DNA from 3 places in the Streptomyces sp. NPDC059248 genome. Region 2 is predicted to be linked to each of the others. Evidence: riboswitches for the same ligand, from Rfam matches in the RefSeq annotation. Region 2 holds a riboswitch; each other region holds the start of a gene.
What was found. Region 2 has a riboswitch for cobalamin ahead of ACFXG1_RS05485 (prenyltransferase/squalene oxidase repeat-containing protein). Riboswitches for the same ligand answer to the same signal wherever they lie in the genome.
Positions count from the first base shown of each region.

Region 1: linked by a shared signal. The riboswitch ahead of ACFXG1_RS20730 (cobalamin biosynthesis protein) and the one ahead of ACFXG1_RS05485 (prenyltransferase/squalene oxidase repeat-containing protein) in region 2 are both predicted to bind cobalamin.
Region 3: linked by a shared signal. The riboswitch ahead of ACFXG1_RS02310 (ABC transporter substrate-binding protein) and the one ahead of ACFXG1_RS05485 (prenyltransferase/squalene oxidase repeat-containing protein) in region 2 are both predicted to bind cobalamin.

Region 1 covers NZ_JBHYZV010000047.1:16,557-22,705, reverse strand. Annotated here, with positions in the region: gene ACFXG1_RS20755 (hypothetical protein) at 1-518, opposite strand, end outside; gene ACFXG1_RS20750 (alpha/beta hydrolase) at 733-1,863, opposite strand; gene ACFXG1_RS20745 (class II aldolase/adducin family protein) at 2,076-2,792, opposite strand; gene ACFXG1_RS20740 (anion permease) at 3,062-4,363, shown strand; gene ACFXG1_RS20735 (hypothetical protein) at 4,376-4,597, shown strand; cobalamin riboswitch at 4,769-4,900, shown strand; gene ACFXG1_RS20730 (cobalamin biosynthesis protein) at 5,118-6,128, shown strand.
Region 2 covers NZ_JBHYZV010000008.1:57,540-63,688, reverse strand. Annotated here, with positions in the region: gene ACFXG1_RS05500 (LysR family transcriptional regulator) at 1-453, opposite strand, end outside; gene ACFXG1_RS05495 (tetratricopeptide repeat protein) at 652-2,859, opposite strand; gene ACFXG1_RS05490 (hypothetical protein) at 3,126-4,577, opposite strand; cobalamin riboswitch at 4,702-4,776, opposite strand; cobalamin riboswitch at 4,887-5,016, shown strand; gene ACFXG1_RS05485 (prenyltransferase/squalene oxidase repeat-containing protein) at 5,247-6,149, shown strand, end outside.
Region 3 covers NZ_JBHYZV010000003.1:92,152-98,300, forward strand. Annotated here, with positions in the region: gene ACFXG1_RS02285 (PLP-dependent cysteine synthase family protein) at 1-512, opposite strand, end outside; gene ACFXG1_RS02290 (MoaD/ThiS family protein) at 519-806, opposite strand; gene ACFXG1_RS02295 (putative leader peptide) at 958-1,062, opposite strand; gene ACFXG1_RS02300 (ABC transporter ATP-binding protein) at 1,208-2,041, opposite strand; gene ACFXG1_RS02305 (FecCD family ABC transporter permease) at 2,038-3,255, opposite strand; gene ACFXG1_RS02310 (ABC transporter substrate-binding protein) at 3,252-4,268, opposite strand; cobalamin riboswitch at 4,307-4,455, opposite strand; gene ACFXG1_RS02315 (Mov34/MPN/PAD-1 family protein) at 4,461-4,883, opposite strand; gene ACFXG1_RS02320 (amino acid permease) at 4,986-6,149, opposite strand, start outside.

The DNA.
Region 1 (6,149 bases), on a different contig from region 2:
TCCTCGCGCAGCTCGGCCACCCGCTGCTCCAGCAGGTCGAGCAGGGCCGGTACGAGGACGGGGCCGGCCGACAGCTGGAGGAGGGACAGCAGCTGGGGCACGGCCTCGACGACTTCGGCGACGGCGGTCGGCGCGGTGCCGCCGGGGGCGGGATGCGCCAGCGACCAGGCGTCGAAGAGGGCGACCCAGCCCCGCAGGACGGCCATGTCGTCGCGGTCCCAGGCCCTCAGCCGCCAGCCGGGGCGCGCCGTGTCGCCGTGGAGTTCGACGAGTCCGGCGAGCCGGGCGCGGTCCCAGCCCGCGCGGACCTGCCGCGGGGTCAGTCCGAGCGCGGCGGCGGCCCGCTCCTCGGTGGTATCGGTGAGCGGGACCGTACCGGCGGCGTCGCCGTCGACGGCGGCCCAGCGGGCGACGCGTACCGCGTCGGAGAGGACCGTACGGGCCTGGCGGGCCAGTTCGGCGGGGGGCGGTGTGCCCTCGGGGGGCCTCGGCGCGGGCCGGGTGCGCCGGGTGGTCACGGCCTTGCGTGCGCTGGTCAGCGGTCGCGGGCGGACGAGACGGAGTCTGGGGTTGCGCGCCAATTGCTCATCAGGCTTTCGGGACGTCACGGGGAGCAGTCTTCCCGTTGACGGCCCGAAAGCCCAAACGGAACGGGACGGACCGCGTTCAGCGGGTGGTGGCCGGGGCCTCGGGACGGCACCCGGAAGACCCCGGCCGGGCCCGTCCCGGCCGCTACATCAGAGGGGTGAGGAAGCGACGCAGCGCCTCCTCGTAGGCGGCGGGGTCGGTGTTCCACATCGCCGCGTGCGGGGCGTCGAGGACGGTTCGCAGGGTGACCAGGTCCGGACGGGCAGCGGCGAGTTGCCGGGAGGGGCCCCAGGGGGCGAGCGTGTCGTCGGGGCCGTGCAGGATCAGGGTCGGTACGCGGACGGCCTGGGCGTCGGCGGCGACCGGCAGCCGGTCGCGGTAGAGCCCCGCCCGGCCGCGGGCGGCCCGGACGACGAGGGGCACCAGGGGGCCCGGGACGTGCCGGGCGCGGGCCAGGGCGCGCAGGGCCGCCTCCTGGTCGAGGACCGGGGAGTCGAGGACCAGGCCCGTGACGTGCTCGCGCAGGGCCGAGTTGGCGGCGGTGTGGAGGGCCATGGTGGCGCCGGTGGACCAGCCGTGGAGGACGACGCGGCGGGCGCCGCGGGAGACCGCGTACCGGAGGGCCGCGTCGAGGTCGCGCCACTCGGTCTCGCCGAGGTGGCCGAGCCCGTCGGGCGAGCGGGGCGCTCCGGGGTCGCCGCGGTAGCCGACGGCGAGGACGGGCAGGCTGCGGCCGTGCAGGAACGGCAGCAGGTTCAGGGCCAGCTCGCGGGTGGTGCCGAGGCCGTGGACGGCGATCACCCAGAGGTCGCGGGTGCCGGGGACGAACCAGGCCGGGAGGGCGCCCAGCTCGCCGGGGACGGTGACCTCCTCGTAGGCGATGCCGAGTGCGGAGTCGGGGTCGCCGGTGTGCAGCCCGGTGCTCATCCGCACTTTGGTGCCGGGCTCGGGGGCGGCGGGGCCGACCGCGTCGAGGCGCCGGACGACGGTGTCGGGTGTGGTGGCGGGATCGTCGATCACGGGGCCCGCGACGGCGTGGACACCGGGGCCGGTGAGGCCGTACGTCCCGGGTCTGCGGGATGCCAGGGCGCGGGTGAGGGTCACCCGGCCGGGGCCGACGGCGTGGACGGTGAGCCGGGGGTCGCCGGGGAGCGGCCGGTCGGGCGCGGGACGCAGGGTGGCGTCGACGGCGCGGCGGGCGAGGGCCGCGGCGGTGCCGATGCCTGCGACTGCGACTGTGGTGACGGCGGCGGCCGTCGCGGTTACCGGGCGCACCGTTCCAGTGTGGGGACCGGCGCGCCCGGCTGCCAGTGGGGCGCCGCCCACCGGGGTACGGGACGCCGGGCGCGGGCTGCCCCGGCACGGCCGCGGGAGAGCCGGTGCGCGCGGCCGGGCGCGCCGCCCCGGCGGGGGCGGTGAGCGGGAAGCCCCGGCGGGGGCGGTGAGCGGTCGGCCGGGGCGGTGGGCGGTCGGCGGGGTCCGTCGCGTCAGGCGGTCGGCGACGCGCGCTGTTCGGGCGCGGGGCGCGGTCGTCGGGCGGGCTGGCCGTACGAGCGGAGCCGGTCCGCCGTCTCGGCGAGCTGGTCGCGGGTGAGGAGGCGCGGGGCGAGTCCGGGGACCGAGGCGGCGAGGAGCCAGACCCGGCACATCCACTCCAGCTGCGCCGTCCGGTCGTACGCCTGCTCCAGCGTCGCGCCGACCGCGACGGTGCCGTGGTTCCCCAGCAGGCAGGCCTCCCGGTCGCGGAGGGCCGTGAGCATGTTCCCGGCCAGCTCGTCGGAGCCGTAGACGGCGTACGGCGCGACCCGTACCGGACCGCCGAGGTCCGCCGTCATGTAGTGGACCGGGGGCACCTCGGCGACCAGGGCGGAGACCGCGGTGGCGTGGGCCGCGTGGGTGTGGACGACGGCACCGGCGTCGCGCGACCGGTGGACCGCCAGGTGCAGCGGCAGCTCACTTGTGGGCTTCAGCTCCCCGATCACCTGCCGTCCTTCGAGGTCGACGGCGGTGAGGTCACGCTCCGTGAGCCGGTCGTAGGGCACTCCGCTGGGGGTGACGAGGACCAGTTGCCCCACGCGCGCGGAGACATTGCCGGAGGTCCCCACGACCAGTCCCTCCGCGGCCGTTCTGCGGGCCGTTTCGACCAGTTGCCGCCAGGTGTGTTCGAGAGCGCCGTCGGACGTGTGTGCGGTCGGTTCGGTCATGGGGGCGATCCTGTCAGCCGGGGTTCCGGGGGGACAGGGCCCCCGTGATGGATATCACCACAAGATCGGATGAATCGCTCTTTCTGCCCGGGAGAGCCCCGCCGGCCCCGGCGGAGACGCCCCCAAGAGGTCCCCGAGAGGCCCCGGAAACCGAAGCGGAATCGCGAGAACCGCTTGGATACACCCTCAGTCCGGCCCCAGTTCACCTTCCGTTCACCCAGGTTACTTACGTTCGGCGAGCCACTGACCTCCAAAGATTGCCTGGGTAAATGGAACACATCACGCTGCTGCTCGCGATAGTGATCGTGACGGCTCTCGTGTTCGATTTCACGAACGGTTTCCATGACACCGCCAACGCGATGGCGACGACCATCTCGACCGGCGCCATGAAGCCCAAGACCGCGGTGGCCATGTCCGCCGTGCTCAACCTCGTCGGCGCGTTCCTGTCGGTGGAGGTCGCCAAGACGATCTCCAGTGGCATCGTCGACGAGGCAGGCATCACCCCAGAAGTCATCTTCGCGGCGCTCGTCGGCGCCATCCTTTGGAATCTGCTGACCTGGCTGGTCGGACTGCCGTCCAGCTCGTCGCACGCCCTGATGGGCGGTCTGATCGGTGCGACCGTCGCCTCCGTCGGCTTCAGCTCCGTCAACGGCGGCACGGTGATCACCAAGGTTCTGATCCCGGCCATCGCCGCTCCCCTGGTCGCCGGCCTCGCCGGTTACATCGGCACCCGGATGACGTACCGCATCGGCCGCAACACCGACCTGAAGGCCACCGACAAGGGGTACAAGGCGGGTCAGATCGCCTCCGCGGGACTGGTCTCCCTGGCACACGGCACCAACGACGCCCAGAAGACCATGGGTGTCATCACCCTGGCCCTGGTCGCCGGCAACGTCCTCGCCCCCGGCTCCAACCCCCCGATGTGGGTCATCGTCTCCGCGGGTGTCGCCATCGCCCTCGGTACGTACCTCGGAGGCTGGCGCATCATCCGCACCATGGGCAAGGGCCTCACCGACCTCCAGCCGCAGCAGGGCTTCGCCGCCCAGACCAGCGCCGCGACGGTCATCCTGGCCTCCTCGAACCTCGGCTTCTCCCTCTCCACCACGCACTCCTGCTCCGGCGCCGTCATGGGCGCCGGCCTGGGCCGCAAGGGCGGTGTGGTCCGCTGGTCCACCGCCACCCGGATGTTCGTCGCCTGGGGTCTGACCCTGCCGGCCGCCGGTCTGGTCGCCGCCGCCTCCGAGTTCGTCACCAAGCAGGGTGACTGGGGCGTCGCCGCCGTCGCGGTCTTCCTCGTGGCCTCCTCCGCCGCGATCTGGGTGATCTCGCGCCGCCAGGTCGTCGACCACACCAATGTGAACGACGTCGAGGACGGGACCGCCGCCTCCGACGGCGACTCCACGGACTCCCCCGGTGTCGTCACCACCGCCATGGCGGCCGTCACCCCGCCGCCCGCCGGTGTCGTCGAGCACGACGAACTGAAGACCACCATCCCCTCCTCCCCCACCTCCACCCCTTCTCCCGCGCCGTCGGCCCCCGAGACCGGTCCGGCCAGCCCGGCCGCGGTGTAAGGACAGATCACCATGAAAATCGACTGGGAAGCCCTCGGCTCCGTCTTCGGTGTCAGCCTCGTCGGCACCGTGTTCCTCGTGGGCCTGTTCGCCCTCGGAGTCATCGGCCTGACCAAGCAGGACGCCGCCGCGGCCAACGGGGGCTCCGCGCCCCTGGCCCGTACCGGCGCCTATGCCTGCTTCACGCTCTGCACGCTGGCCGTGGCGTACGGGATCTACCTGATCATCACCTGATCCCCCGCCCCGACCTGCTCGGTGCCCGGCCGTCCCCACGGCCGCGGTGAGCCGGGTCCGACACCCTCGCGGGTCGGGCCCGGCTCTTCGCGTATCCGGCTCCCGAACCGGGGATGTGGCTCTGCGCACACTGCTCCGTCGCAGGTCAGGGGCGAGTTGACGGCCGTTCTCACCCCGTGGTGGACTGCCGGGGCCACTACGGAGGCAGCAGAGGAAGCCGGTGCGAATCCGGCGCGGTCCCGCCACTGTCACCGGGGAGTACGTCCCCGGGAGCCAGGAACTCTCGCCGCCGTTTCACGTCGAACCAGGGCGCGGACACCCTGAGTGAGGACAATTCGCCATGCGCGGCATCGTCTCGGCCCCCGCTCACGGGAGCGCGTCGCGGTCCCTCCGGGGTCCGCTGAATCCTTCCGGCACGCATCGCTCACCGTCCCCTCCGGCCCCCCTCCGCCTTTCGCCGACCGGTCCCGGACCAGCTCCCGCCGCCGGCTCTCCGGCCGTCTCCCACGGGCGCTGAGCGATGCGTGCCGACCGGGTCTTCGCGTACGGCGCCACGGCCGGCCTCCTCGGCGACCTGCTGCTCGGCGACCCGCGCCGGGGCCACCCCGTGGCCGCCTTCGGGCGGGCCGCGGGCGCTGCCGAGCGCCTGCTGTGGCGTGACCACCGCGGCTGGGGCGCCCTCTACGCCGCCGCATGCGCGGGCGGCGCCGTCGCCGTGGCCGCCGTGGCGGCGCGTGCGGCGCGCCGGGAGCCCGCCGCGGCCGTGGCCCTGACCGCCGCCGCCACCTGGGCCGTCGTCGGGGGTACGTCCCTCGCCCGGGAGGCCCGGGCGGTGGGCGACGCGCTGGCCGCGGGCGACCTGGAGGCCGCCAGGGAGCGGCTGCCGCATCTGTGCGGGCGGGATCCCCAGGCGCTGGACGGGCCGGAGATCGCCCGTGCCGTGGTCGAATCCGTCGCCGAGAACACCTCCGACGCGGTGGTCGGCGCCCTGGTGTGGGGCGCGGTGGCGGGAGTGCCCGGTCTGGTCGGGTTCCGCGCGGCCAACACGCTGGACGCGATGGTGGGGCACCGTTCGCCCCGGTACCGCAGGTTCGGCTGGGCCGCGGCCCGGCTCGACGACCTGGTCGGCGCGCCGGGCGCCCGGCTGACGGCGGCCCTCGCCGTGGTCGCGGGCGGCGACGCGCGGGGTGCCGTACGGGCCTGGCGGGCGGACGCGCACGGGCATCCCAGCCCCAACGCGGGTCCGGTCGAGGCGTCGTTCGCCGGGGCTCTCGGCGTCCGGCTCGGGGGCACGCTGGCCTACGGCGGCCGGGTCGAGCACCGGGCCGTGCTGAACGGCGGGGCGCGGCCGGTCGCCACCGGGGACATCGAGCGCGCGGTACGGCTGTCGCGGCGGGTGGGCGCGCTGGCCCTGGGGGTGTGCGTGGCGGGCCGTCTGCTCGCCGGGCGGCTGGGGGCGGGGCGGCCGGGGGCCGGGCGCGGTACGGCCGTACCGGGTCTTCCGGCGGGGGTCGTCGCCCCGGGAGGGTGACGGAGTTTTCCACAAAGGGGC
Region 2 (6,149 bases):
GGCAGGTCCCGGGAGGCCCGGCGCGTCGGCGACGACGGCGAGATCGACCAGTCCCCGGCCCACGTCGGCGAGCGCGTCGTCGCCGTCCACGGGCCCCACCTCGATCCGTACCTCGGGGTGCGCGGCCCGCAGCCGGGCCAGCGCCGGGGCGATCAGCGGGGCGCCGCACCCGGCGGCGTACCGCACCACGAGCCGTCCGGTGCGCCCGGCCCTGAGATCGGCGAGGGCGGTCTCGGCCTCGGCGATCTGCCGGCCGATGAGCACGGCGTGTTCGGCCAGCAGCCGTCCGGCGGCCGTGGGCCGCACCCCGCGCCCCACCCGTTCGAGCAGTACCGTCCCCGTCTGCCGCTCCAACGCGGCCACCTGCTGGCTCACGGCGGACGGCGTGTATCCCAGCCTCGCGGCCGCCGCGGTGACGGATCCTCCGGCGACCACGGCGCACAGAACCCGCATACGCCTCACGTCGAGCACATCCAGAGCTTAGGCCCCCGGGGACCCGCCCCGCACGATCCCCGCCCCGTGGTACGGGCGGGCGGGACGGAATAGGGGTGGGGAGTGGTCGTCGTGGTGCTCGGAGGCTGGCGAACGGAACCCGGCGCGCGGGGAGTCCGCCCGGCGCGGGCCGGGCACGCGGGACCTTCCTCGACGGCCCTAGACCGCGCGACCGTCGCGCAGGGACGCCACGCGGCGGTAGAGGGCCATCGCCTCGTCGTGGCGGCCGAGTTGTGCCAGGCAGTGGGCCTCGTCGTTGCGGCTGGCCAGGGCGTCGGGGTGGGCGGGGCCCAGGACGCGGTCGCGGGCCGTGGCGACCGCGGTGTAGGCCGTGAGGGCCTCCTGCCAGTGGCCGAGCCAGCCGAGGGCGACGGCGACCTCGCGGCGGCTGACGAGGGTGTCGGGATGGTCGGCGCCCAGGGCGCGTTCGCGGCGGGTGGTGATGTCGCGGGCCTGGTCGAGGGCCTCCTGCCAGCGGGCCAGCCGGCCCAGGTTCACCCCGAGGCCGTGGCGGGCGCGGAGGGTCTCGGGGTCGTCGGGCCCCGAGACGCGGACGCGGTCGGCGACCAGGGCGCGGTAGTGGTCGAGCGCCTCCGCGCCGCGGCCCAGGCGGCCGAGGCCGATGCCGACCTCGTAGCGGGCGGCGAGGGTGTCGGGGTGGTCGGCGCCCAGGGCGCGTTCCCGGGCCGCGACGACCTCGCGGTAGTGGTCGAGGGCCTCGGTCCAGCGGCCGAGCTGACCGAGGGCGTACGCGACCTCGTACCGGGTCACCAGGGTGTCGGGGTGGTCCTGTCCCAGCACCCTGGCCCGGGCGGCGGCCACGTCGCAGGCCATCCGGAACGAGTCCTCGACCCGGCCGAGCCGGTTGAGGTTGAAGGCGAGGTTGTGGCGGCAGCGCAGGGTGTCGGGATGGTCGGGGCCCAGGGCGCGTTCCCGGGCCGCGAGTACGGCCGTGTAGCCGTCGTGGGCCTCCAGATGGCGGTTCAGCTGGCCGAGGACGTACGCGGTCTCCTGCCGGGCGGCGAGGGTGTCGGGATGGTCGGCGCCCAGGGCGCGTTCGCGGCCCGCCGCCACCTGCTGGAAGGCGCGGAGCGCGTCCTCGGCGCGGCCGGTGCGGCTGAGGGTGAAGGCGACCTCGTAGCGGCTGGCGAGGGTGTCGGGATGGTCGGGGCCCAGGGTGTGTTCGCGTTCGGCGGCGACCGAGCGGTGGACCTCGCCCGCCTCCTCCCAGCGGCCGAGGCGGCCCAGGCTGAGTCCGGCGCTGTGGCGGCTGGCGAGGACGGCGAGCGCCTCCGGGAAGGGCGTGGGCCGTTCGCGGCGTACCGGCTGCCGGGCGAGCGCGGCCCGCACCGCGGTCCCGGTGGTCCACTCGCCGGTGAGTCCCGCGGTGTGGTCGGGGGGCAGCGCCCGCGCCGTGGTCGCCGTGGCGTGGTGGCCCCCGGTCATCCCCCGCTCCCAGACGGGCCAGGCGGGCAGCGGCGCGGGTCCCGCGGGGAGCCCGGCGGCCGGTGTCCTGTCCCCGCTCCGGGTCAGCCGCAGGCTCAGGTCGCGGGCGTGCGCGGGCCGGTCGTCGGGGGACTTGGCGAGCAGGTCGAGCACGGCGTGCTGGAAGTAGTCGGGGATCTGGGGCCGGTGGACCCGCAGCGGCTGCGGAACGGTGTCGCGGTGCCCGACGAGGACCGCCCAGGCGTCCTCGTCGTCGAAGGGCGGGACGCCGGTGGCGATCTCGTACAGCACACAGCCGAGGGAGTACAGATCGCTGCGGTGGTCGACGGCCTGTCCGCCGCCGATCTGCTCGGGCGACATGTAGTGCGGGGTGCCCATCGCGATACCGGTACCGGTGAGCCGGGACGAGGTCGCCGCGAAGTCGCCGAGGCGCGCTATGCCGAAGTCGCAGATCTTCACGGTGCCGTCGGTGAGCCGGACGATGTTCGCGGGCTTCAGATCGCGGTGGACGACTCCGCGCCCATGGGTGTAGGCGAGGGCGTCGGCGACCTGGACGGCGATGTCGACGACGTCGTCGACGGGCAGCGGCAGATTGGCGTTGTCCTCCAGGAGCTGGCTCAAGTTGCGTCCGTCCAGCAACTCCATGACCAGGTAGAGCACCCCGTCGTCCTCGCCGAAGTCGTGGACGACGGTCACGCCGCGGTGCTGGAGCGCGGCCGCGACCCGGGCCTCCCGGCGGAACCGCTCGCGCAGGACGCCCGTGACGGCGGTGTCGTGATGGGGGGTCATCGGTTTGAGGCATTTGACGGCGACGTTCCGGCCGAGGGACTCGTCCTGGGCGCGCCACACCTCGCCCATCCCGCCGCGCCCGATCACGTCGATCAGCCGGTACCGGCCCTGGATCAGCCTGGTCTCCGCCATTGCCTTCGGTCGCCCCCGTCGGTGTGCTCCGCTCTCCCCCGGAGGTCCAGTATGGCCGGGCGGGCGGGCCGTGTGTACGGGCAGGTCCGCGTCCCGGGACGGGGTGCGGCGCCCGGCCGGTGGCGGACTGGCGGGACACGGCGGTACGAGCCGTCGGCGGACGCGCCCTAGCCCGGCGGTACGAGCCGGTGACGGACGCGCGGGAGCCGACCGTACGGGCCGGGGCGGGGCGGTACGGGCCCGGTGGCCGGGCCCGTGCCGCGGCGTCAGGAGCCGTATCGCAGGGCGATGGTGTCGCCGACGCCGATCACCCGGTCGCGGGTGGCTGCGCTGGGGGCGGAGCCGTCGACGCCCGCCTTCCAGACGGAGGTGCCGCTGTTGGCGGTGCCGTTGACGGCGGTGACGGCTCCGGTGCCGGACGCGGGGGTGACGGAGGTGACGCAGCCCGCCGGGGTCGCCCCGGTGGTGGCGGCGTCGAGGACGGCTCCCAGGGTGGTCGTGCCGGCGGTCGGGGTGAACGCGACGGAGCAGACCTTCAGCGCGCCCGAGCCGTCGTCGATGGTGAGGGCGAGCCGGGTGGCGGTGCCGGGGGTGAAGGCGCTCTGCGCGACCCAGCGGGTCGCGCCGGGCGTCACCGGGGTCGGCGGGGCGGCGGTGAAGCCGCCGCCGGCGACGGCGCGCACCGCGTCGGTGGAGGAGTAGGCGGACGGGCTGGTGTCGCCGGGCTTGTAGCGGAAGCCGCCGCCGGGGGTGAACTGCTGGGCGATGACGAAGTCGATCGGAGTCTTCCCGGACGGGGCGAGGAAGGGACCGGTCTGGGGGTTGATGCCGCAGGCGTTGAGGCCGGAGACGGCCCAGGCGTTGGAGCTGGAGTTGATGCCGTACATCGCGGTGAAGGCACCGGTCGAGGTCAGCTTCCCGGCGAGGAAGTCCCGGCCCTGGACGACGTCGGGGTCGCTCGCGGGGACTCCGGCGGTGCACAGGGCCGCCATCGCGGCGCCGGTCATGTCGATGTCGCCGGGCGCGGCGAGCCGGGTGGGGTCGCCCTCGGCCTTCTGGTAGTCCCAGCCGCCGTCGTTGTGCTGGTTGGCCCGGATCCGGGTGACGATCGTGTCGAGGAGGGCCTGCGGTACGCGCTGTGCCCCGGTCTGGGTTCTGGCGCCGGCGAGGGCGAGGCCCGCGAAGACGGTGCCGTTGAAGTTGCCGGAGGGGCCGAAGTATCCGGGCTCCGCGGTCTGCCAGTAGCGGTGGATGTCGGCGATCAGATTGCGGGAGGCGGAGACGCGGGCCGGGTCGATGCCGGCGGCGTAGGCGTTGAGGGTGCCGCGTTCGTAGTCGGTGACATAGGGGGTCGCCGACGGCCAGCCCGGGGTGGCGAGCAGATTGCGGTAGACGGTGCGGGCGTTCTTGGTGGTGTCGCCGCCGGGGGCGACGTCGGCGGGGGCGGTTCCGGCGGCGGCGAAGGCGCTGAACGCCCACTCGTTGGAGAGTCCGGAGCCGGCGTAGGAGCCGTCCGCGGCCTGGAGGGTCTTGAGGTAGGCGACGCCGTTCGTCTTCGACGCGGCGATCTGCGCCGGGGTGGAGGTGGCGGACGCGGTGGGCGTACCGAGCGCGAGGGTGAGGGCGACGGCGGCCGCGGGGACGGCGAGCGCGCGCGGCCGGAGCCGCCGGATACGGGGCGCCGCGGTGCCGGTGCCGGTGCCGGGGGTACGGGACATATGGCCTGCTCCTTGGTGGGGGACGCCGGCCGGTCCGCGCCACCGCGGCCCGTCGGGGCTCGGGGGGCGTCGGGCCGCCGTCCGAACGCGAGGTAACGGCTTCCTGGATGGTGCGTCGCCGCATGGGCATTCGGACTCGGTACGGCTCCCGCCGTCCCACACCGTTGCGCGTCAGTCCCGGATTCGCACCGGATTCCCCCATGTGACAGCCCTGGACGGTACCCGAGGGTCAACAACCGCGCCACCGGCCGCGTTTCGGCCCCGCAAAGGTTTCCCGGGAGGGGGCGGGGCCGTCTTGACGGTCTCTTCGGCCACATGTTCCACTGCGGCTGATACACGCTCATCCCCAGGGGAAGCCGGTGCGAATCCGGCGCTGACCCGCAACCGTGGGCCCGCCGTACGGCGGGCGAGCCGGACTGCCTGGGGTGGGTGCTCTTTTCTGCGAGAAGCGCCGTCGAGGACTACGGCGTGGTCGACCGGCTCCACCGGCGTCTGTGCCGTGCCGTGGGGCCGCCCGCCACGTGTCGGGCCCGCGCGGACGAACGAGGGGCCGTGGTGGGGACGTACCGACGCTCGATTCAGCGCGCCGACCGGTGGTGGAGAACCCGGCGGCACGGCCGTGGCCGCCCGGGGGCGCCTGTCGCCGTACGCGGCCCGGCTCTGTCCGGAGTGTCCGTCCTGACCGCGGTGTTCCTGCTCGTCCAGGGCGCGGTGTACGCCGCCGCTCCCCCGGCGGCCGCCGAGGCGCCCGAGAAGTGCACCTCCACGAAGGGGTCGGTCGTCGCCGTCGACTTCGGCGCGTTCGACGGGCCGGTCGTCCGGGGCTGCGACACGACCCCCACCACGGGCTTCGAACTGCTGCGGACCGGCGGGTTCACCACGGCCGGGACCCAGCACGACGGCGACGCGTTCATCTGCCGGATCGGCCACCCCTCGGCGCCCGACGGCAAGCAGTATCCGACGCCCGACCGGGAGAAGTGCCTCGAAACCCCGCCCGCCCAGGCGTACTGGTCGTACTGGGTCGCGGCGCGCGGTGACAAGGACTGGCGGTACAGCGATCTGGGCGCCAAGTCGCGGCGGCTGAAGCCGGGCGATGTGGACGCCTGGGTCTTCGGCGCCACGCAGATCGGCGGCGCGGGCGGGAAGCCGTCCTTCACACCGGACCAGGTGCGGGCGGGCATCGGGGCGGACGAGGTACGCACCCGGGCCGCGGGCGCCTGGGCGCAGCGGCTGCTCGTCGACGGCGAGCGGGTGGAGCTGGAGCCGGGCCGGGCCAGTGATCTGCTGACCACCGAGGCGGCGTACGCGCTGGCGGCGACGGTCGGGAAGAGCGGTGTGCTGGACCGGGTCTCGGGGTATCTGCGCTCCCGGGTCACCGACTACGCGTATCCGCGGGGCGCGGACCAGGGCCCGGATCCCGAGGCCGCCGCCCGGCTCGCCCTGCTTGCGGAGATCACCGGGAAGGACCCCGCGGACTACGGCGGCCACGATCTGCCGCGCGATCTGCTGGCGGCCGTCTGCCCCCGGCACACCGATGGGAGCCCGCTGCCGGGCTGTTCGGCCGAGGGCGAC
Region 3 (6,149 bases), on a different contig from region 2:
AAGTGGGTGACCGAGGGGAGGTCGGCGAGGATCTCCGGGCCCGTGGTCGAGTAGTGCGCGTTCGCGTTCGCCGGGTTGCCGTACTGGTAGAGCATCACCCAGGTCGGATTCTGCGCCGAGATCTCCTTCGCCACGCGGACGGCGGTGTTGGAGCCGCCGGCCGCCGGAGACGAGATGATCTCGGCTCCCCACATCGCGAGCAGTTCGCGCCGTTCCTGGCTGGTGTTCTCCGGCATGACGCAGACGATGCGGTAGCCCTTGAGGCGGGCCGCCATCGCGAGGGAGATGCCGGTGTTCCCCGAGGTGGGTTCGAGGATCGTGCAGCCGGGGGTGAGCCGGCCGTCCTTCTCCGCCTGCTCGATCATATGGAGCGCCGGGCGGTCCTTGATCGAGCCGGTCGGGTTGCGGTCCTCCAGCTTCGCCCAGATGCGGACGTCGTCGGAGGGGGACAGCCGGGCCAGCCGGACCAGCGGCGTATTGCCGACGGCCGCGAGTGGGGAGTCGTAACGCATCGTGGGTCAGCGCATTCCGCCGGCGACCGCCGGAAGGATGGTGACGCTGTCGCCGTCGGTGACCTTGGTGGCGATGCCGTCGATGAAGCGGACGTCCTCGTCGTTGAGGTAGACGTTCACGAAGCGGCGCAGCTGGTCGCCGTTCTCCTTGTCCACGAGGCGGGCCTCGATGCCCGTGTGCCGGGTCTCCAGGTCGGCGAAGAGCTCGGCGAGCGTACCGCCATGGGCCTCGACGGCCTTCTCGCCGCCGGTGTACGTACGCAGGATGGTCGGAATGCGGACCTCGATGGCCATGGGGTGGACTCCAGTCGACAGTCGAAGAGGCGGGGGCGCGGCTCGGCCCCCCGCGCCAGGGGCGGTGGATCGGAAGGTCCGGACGGGAAGGGTCCGGCGGTGCTGGGTACTCGGGTCTCAGAACGGGCTCAGGGCACGGATCAGGACACGCTCAGGTACACATCGCGCTGGCGAGACGGCACAGGTCGACATGGAGCCGCGCGACGAGCAGTACGGCACCGCTCCGCGTCCTGTCACTCATGTCGTGGAGAACCATGCGGTCATCGTAACGATTCCCCATCCGGGATTCGGAATGGCATCTCGCATGGCGGACGGTTGACGCTCACCTGTCGGACGAAGGAGCGTCGAAACCGCCCAAAAGCCTCCTGAGGAGGTTCGACGAGTCCTCGGGATGTGTGGCCCTACGGCAGGCCCGGCGGGAGGTATGTGATCGTGGGCGCGCCCGTCCTCGGGTGGATCGCGACCTCGGCCGTCACCCCGTACACCTCCGCCAGCAGCTCGGCCGTGAGCACCTCCCCCGGCGGTCCCGAGGCGACGATCCGGCCGCCTTGCAGGACATGGATCCGGTCGCAGTAGTACGCGGCGAGATTGAGGTCGTGCAGGGCGAGCAGGTTCGTGGTGCCCAGCTCCCGCACCAGGCCGAGGATCTCCAGCTGGTACCGGATGTCGAGATGGTTGGTGGGCTCGTCGAGGACGAGCAGCGCCGGGCGCTGGACCAGGGCGCGGGCGACCAGGGCGCGCTGGCGTTCCCCGCCGGAGAGGGACGGGAAGGACCGGCGGGCCAGGTCGGCGATGCCGAGCCGGTCCAGCGCCTCGTCGGCGGCGCGGCCGTCGGCGGCGGTGTCGGACTCCCAGAAGCGCTTGTGCGGGGCCCGGCCCATCAGCACGATCTCGCGGACCGTGAGTTCGAACTCGGGCCTGCTCTCCTGCGGGACGGTCGCGATCCGCCGAGCCCGGTCCTTGGGGCCCATGGCGAGCAGGTCGGCGCCGTCGAGGGCGAGGCTGCCGGCCGTGGGGCGCAGGGTGCCGTAGACGCACCGCAGGAGGGTCGTCTTGCCGCTGCCGTTGGGGCCGACGAGTCCGGCGGTCTCCCCGGGGCGGATGTCGAGGTCGGCGCCGTCGACGAGGAGGCGTCCCGCGACGGCGTACGACAGTCCGCGCACCGCCAGTTCGGCGGCGGATCCGGGTACGGGCCGCGCCGTCGGACCGGGGCTCGGGGTCGTGTCCGGGGTCATGTACGGCCTCCTTCGGCGCCGTCGACCGGGCGGCGGCGCATCAGCCACAGGAACAGCGGGCCGCCGATCAGCGCCGTCAGCACCCCGACCGGGACGTCCTGCGGCGCGGCGACGGTACGGGCCCCGAGGTCGGCGACGACGAGCGCGACGGCGCCCGCGAGCGCGGCCACCGGCAGCAGGGCCCGGTGCGAGGCGCCGACCAGGAGGCGGGCCGCGTGCGGGACCATCAGGCCGATGAAGCCGACCGCGCCGCTCGCCGCGACGAGGACCGACGTCACCAGGGACACCAGGACGAAGACGGCGGCCCGGAAGCGGGCGACGTCGAGGCCGAGCACGGTCGCGCCCTCCTCCCCCACCAGCAGCAGGTCCAGCGGGCGGGCGAGGGCCAGCAGCAGCGGCAGCAGCAGGCCGACCACGAGGGTGGACAGCCATACGGAGTCCCAGCGGGCGCTGCCGAGACCGCCGAGCGACCAGTACAGGGCCTCCCGGAAGTGCTCGGGGCGGGAGGAGGCGACCAGGACGAGGGTCGTCAGCGCCGTGAAAACGTAGCTGATGGTGACCCCGGCGAGGACGAGCCGGGTCCCGGTCATCCCGCCGTCGTGCCGGGCCAGGCCGTAGACGAGGAGGAGCGCCGCGAACGCGCCCGCGAAGGCGCCCGCGGGCAGCGCCACGGCGGTGGTGGCGCCGATGCCGAGAACGAGGACGAGCACCGCGCCGGTGGACGCCCCGGAGGAGATCCCGAGCAGGAAGGGGTCGGCGAGGCGGTTGCGGACGAGGGCCTGGAGGACGGTGCCGACGACCCCGAGTCCGGCGCCGACGACGACACCCAGGAGGACGCGGGGCAGCCGGACGTCCAGCACGATCGTCCGGAACGGGCTGGGCTCGGCGCCCGGGAGCAGCGCCGCGACGACCTCGCCGGGCGGGATGCGTACGGAACCGAGCGCGAGGGCCGCGAGTACGGCGGCGGCCAGCGCGCCGAGCAGCCCCACGGCCACCGCCCCGAACCGCAGCCGGGACGGGGTCCCGGCCGCGGTCGTGTCCGCCGGCGTGGACGAGGGCGTGGACGAGGGCGTGGACGAAGGCGCGGCGGTCTTGGTCAGCACGACCCGGGGCGCGGCCGTGTCCGGCTCCGGGGCGCGGGGACCGGGTACGGCCGCCGCCCCCGGGACCGGGGCCGGGGACGGGCCGGGCCCGTCCGGTGCCGCGGGCGTCATCGGGTGAGCTGCGGGGCCAGCTTGGCGATCGCGTCCGGCGCGCGGACGCCGACGACCGCGTCCGAGAGCGGCAGGACGGCGAACTTCTTGTTCTTGATCGCCGGGACGTCCTTCAGCGCCGGGTCCTCCAGCAGCCGCTGCTTCTTCTGTTCGAGGCTCGTGGCGCCGTAGTCGTAGATCACGATCACCTCGGGCTTACGGGCCACGACCTGCTCCCAGGTCGCGTCGCCGAAGCTCTTGGGGATGTCGGCGAAGACGTTCCGGCCGCCCGCGCGGGCGATCAGCTCGTTGCCGATGCCCTTGCCGCCGACGGTGAACGCGGTCTTGTCGCCGCTGTCGTAGACGAACACGGGCACCGGTGCGGCCTGCGTCTTCTTCAGCCCGGCCGCGGTCTTCGCGACCGTCGACCTGGAAGCGGCGATCCACTTCTCGGCCCGGTCGCGGACGCCGAAGGTGCGGCCGACCTCGTCGATCTCGCGGTAGACGTCGTCGAGGGTCGTCCGCTTCTCGGTGCAGTACTCCAGATTGAGCCGGGAGTCGATACCGGACTTCTTCAGCTCCTCGCGGGTCCGGCCGTCCTTGGCCTCGAAGGCGCTGGCGTAACCGCCGTAGACGAAGTCGGGGTTCGCGGCGAGGAGCTTCTCCTTGGAGGGATACTCCTTGGCGATCACGGGGACCGACTCGTACGCCTTCGCGTAACGCGGGAGCACCTTGTCGTCGAGATAGGCGGTGCCGACGAGGGACTTCTCCAGGCCCAGCTCCAGCATGATCTCGGTGACGTGCTGGTTCATCGTGACGACCCGCTCCGGGGGCGCCTTGTACGTGGTCTTCACACCGCAGTTGTCGACGGTGTACGGGAACCCGGCGGCCGAGGCACCGGTCTTCCCCGCGTCGGAGCCGGACTTGGAACCGGAACCGGAATCCGAACCGCCGCAAGCGGTGAGGACAAGGGGGAGCAGCGCCGCTGCCGTACCGGCTATGAGGGTACGGCGGCGGGACGGGCGTCCGGACATGCTGATGGCCTCCTCCGGGGATTTCCGCGTCCCCTGGGTGGTGGAAGAGGGCGATGGGTCAGTTCCTGGCTGACGGCCGCGGACATGGGCTGGTAGGCACGTGTCAACGACCGGTTCACAGTGGCGGGACCGCACCGGATTCGCACCGGCTTCCTGGGTCCCACCGCCCCGTATGGAATTGAAGCTGCCGGGTCAGTATGCCTTGACGACCCGGATCTCCTCCTCCGTGACCTCTCCGTTCACGATCCGGAACGAGCGGAACTGGAACGGCCCGGCCGCGTCGGAGTCCGCCGTGGAGACCAGGACGTAGTGCGCGCCGGGCTCGTTGGCGTAGGTGATGTCGGTACGGGACGGATACGCCTCGGTCGCCGTGTGCGAGTGGTAGACGATCACCGGCTCCTCGCCGTTGTCGTCCATCTCGCGGTACAGCTTCAGCAGATCGCCGGAGTCGAACTCGTAGAACGTGGGCGACCTGGCCGCGTTGAGCATCGGGATGAATCGTTCCGGCCGGTCGCTGCCCTCGGGGCCCGCGACCACGCCGCACGCCTCGTCGGGGTGGTCGGCCCTGGAGTGCGCGACGATCCGGTCGTAGAGGTCCTGGGTCAGGGTCAGCATGCGGATCAGGATAAGCGGGGGCCGTCCGGACGGCGGAAGGGCCGGTCCGTATCGTGCCGCGATACGGACCGGCCCTTCTCGCATACCGGACGGCCGGACGGCTCAGCGCTTGGCGAAGGCCGCGCCGTCCGGGTTCTTCGCCCGCAGGACGAGATACGAGACCAGCAGGACGAGGGCCCAGAGCGGGGCCACGTACAAGGAGATCCTGGCGTCCTTGTCGATGCCCATCAGCACGATCACCAGGCCGATGAAGGCCAGGGCGAACCAGCTCGTCCAGGGCGCGCCGGGCGCCTTGAAGGAGGACTCGGCGACCTCGCCGCGAGCGACCTTGGCGCGGTAGCGGATATGGCTGACCAGGATCATGACCCAGGCCCACATACCGGAGATCGTGGCAAAGGAGACGATCTTGTGGAAGGCGTCGCCGGGCCACTGGTAGTTGATCCAGACACCGATCAGCATCAGGCCCGCGGAGAAGGTCGTGCCGATCAGCGGGGTGCCGTGCTTGGTGAGCCGGGTGAAGATCCTGGGGCCCTGGCTGTTGAGCGCGAGGTCGCGCAGCATCCGGCCGGTGGAGTACATCCCGGAGTTGCAGGACGACAGGGCCGCCGTGAGGACGACGAAGTTGACGATGCCCGCGCCGATCTGGAGGCCCATCTGGTCGAACGCGGCGACGAACGGCGAGACGCCCGGCTGGAAGTTGGTCCAGGAGACCACCGACAGGATCATGATCAGGGCGCCGACGTAGAAGACGGCGATCCGCCACGGCACGGTGTTGATGGCCTTGGGGAGGGTCTTCTCCGGGTCCTTGGACTCACCGGCGGTGACGCCGACCAGTTCGACCGCGAGGAAGGCGAACATCACGATCTGGAGGGTCATCAGCGTGCCGCCGAGGCCCTTGGGGAAGAAGCCGCCGTCGCTCCAGAGGAGGGAGAAGGAGGCGGTGTCCCCGGCGTCGGTGAAACCGAGGGTGATGATTCCGGCGCAGATCAGGATCATGCCGATGATGGCGGTCACCTTGATCATGGAGAACCAGAACTCCAGCTCGCCGAAGATCTTCACGGAGATCAGGTTGGCGAGATAGAGGATGATCGTGAAGCCCAGGGCCGAGATCCACTGCGGGACGTCGAACCAGTACGTCATGTACTCGGCCGCCGCGGTCACCTCGGTCATCCCGGTGACGACCCAGAAGAGCCAGTACGTCCAGCCGGTGGCGAAGCCCGCGAAGGGGCCGACGAACTCGCGCGCGTACTCGGAGAACGAGCCCGC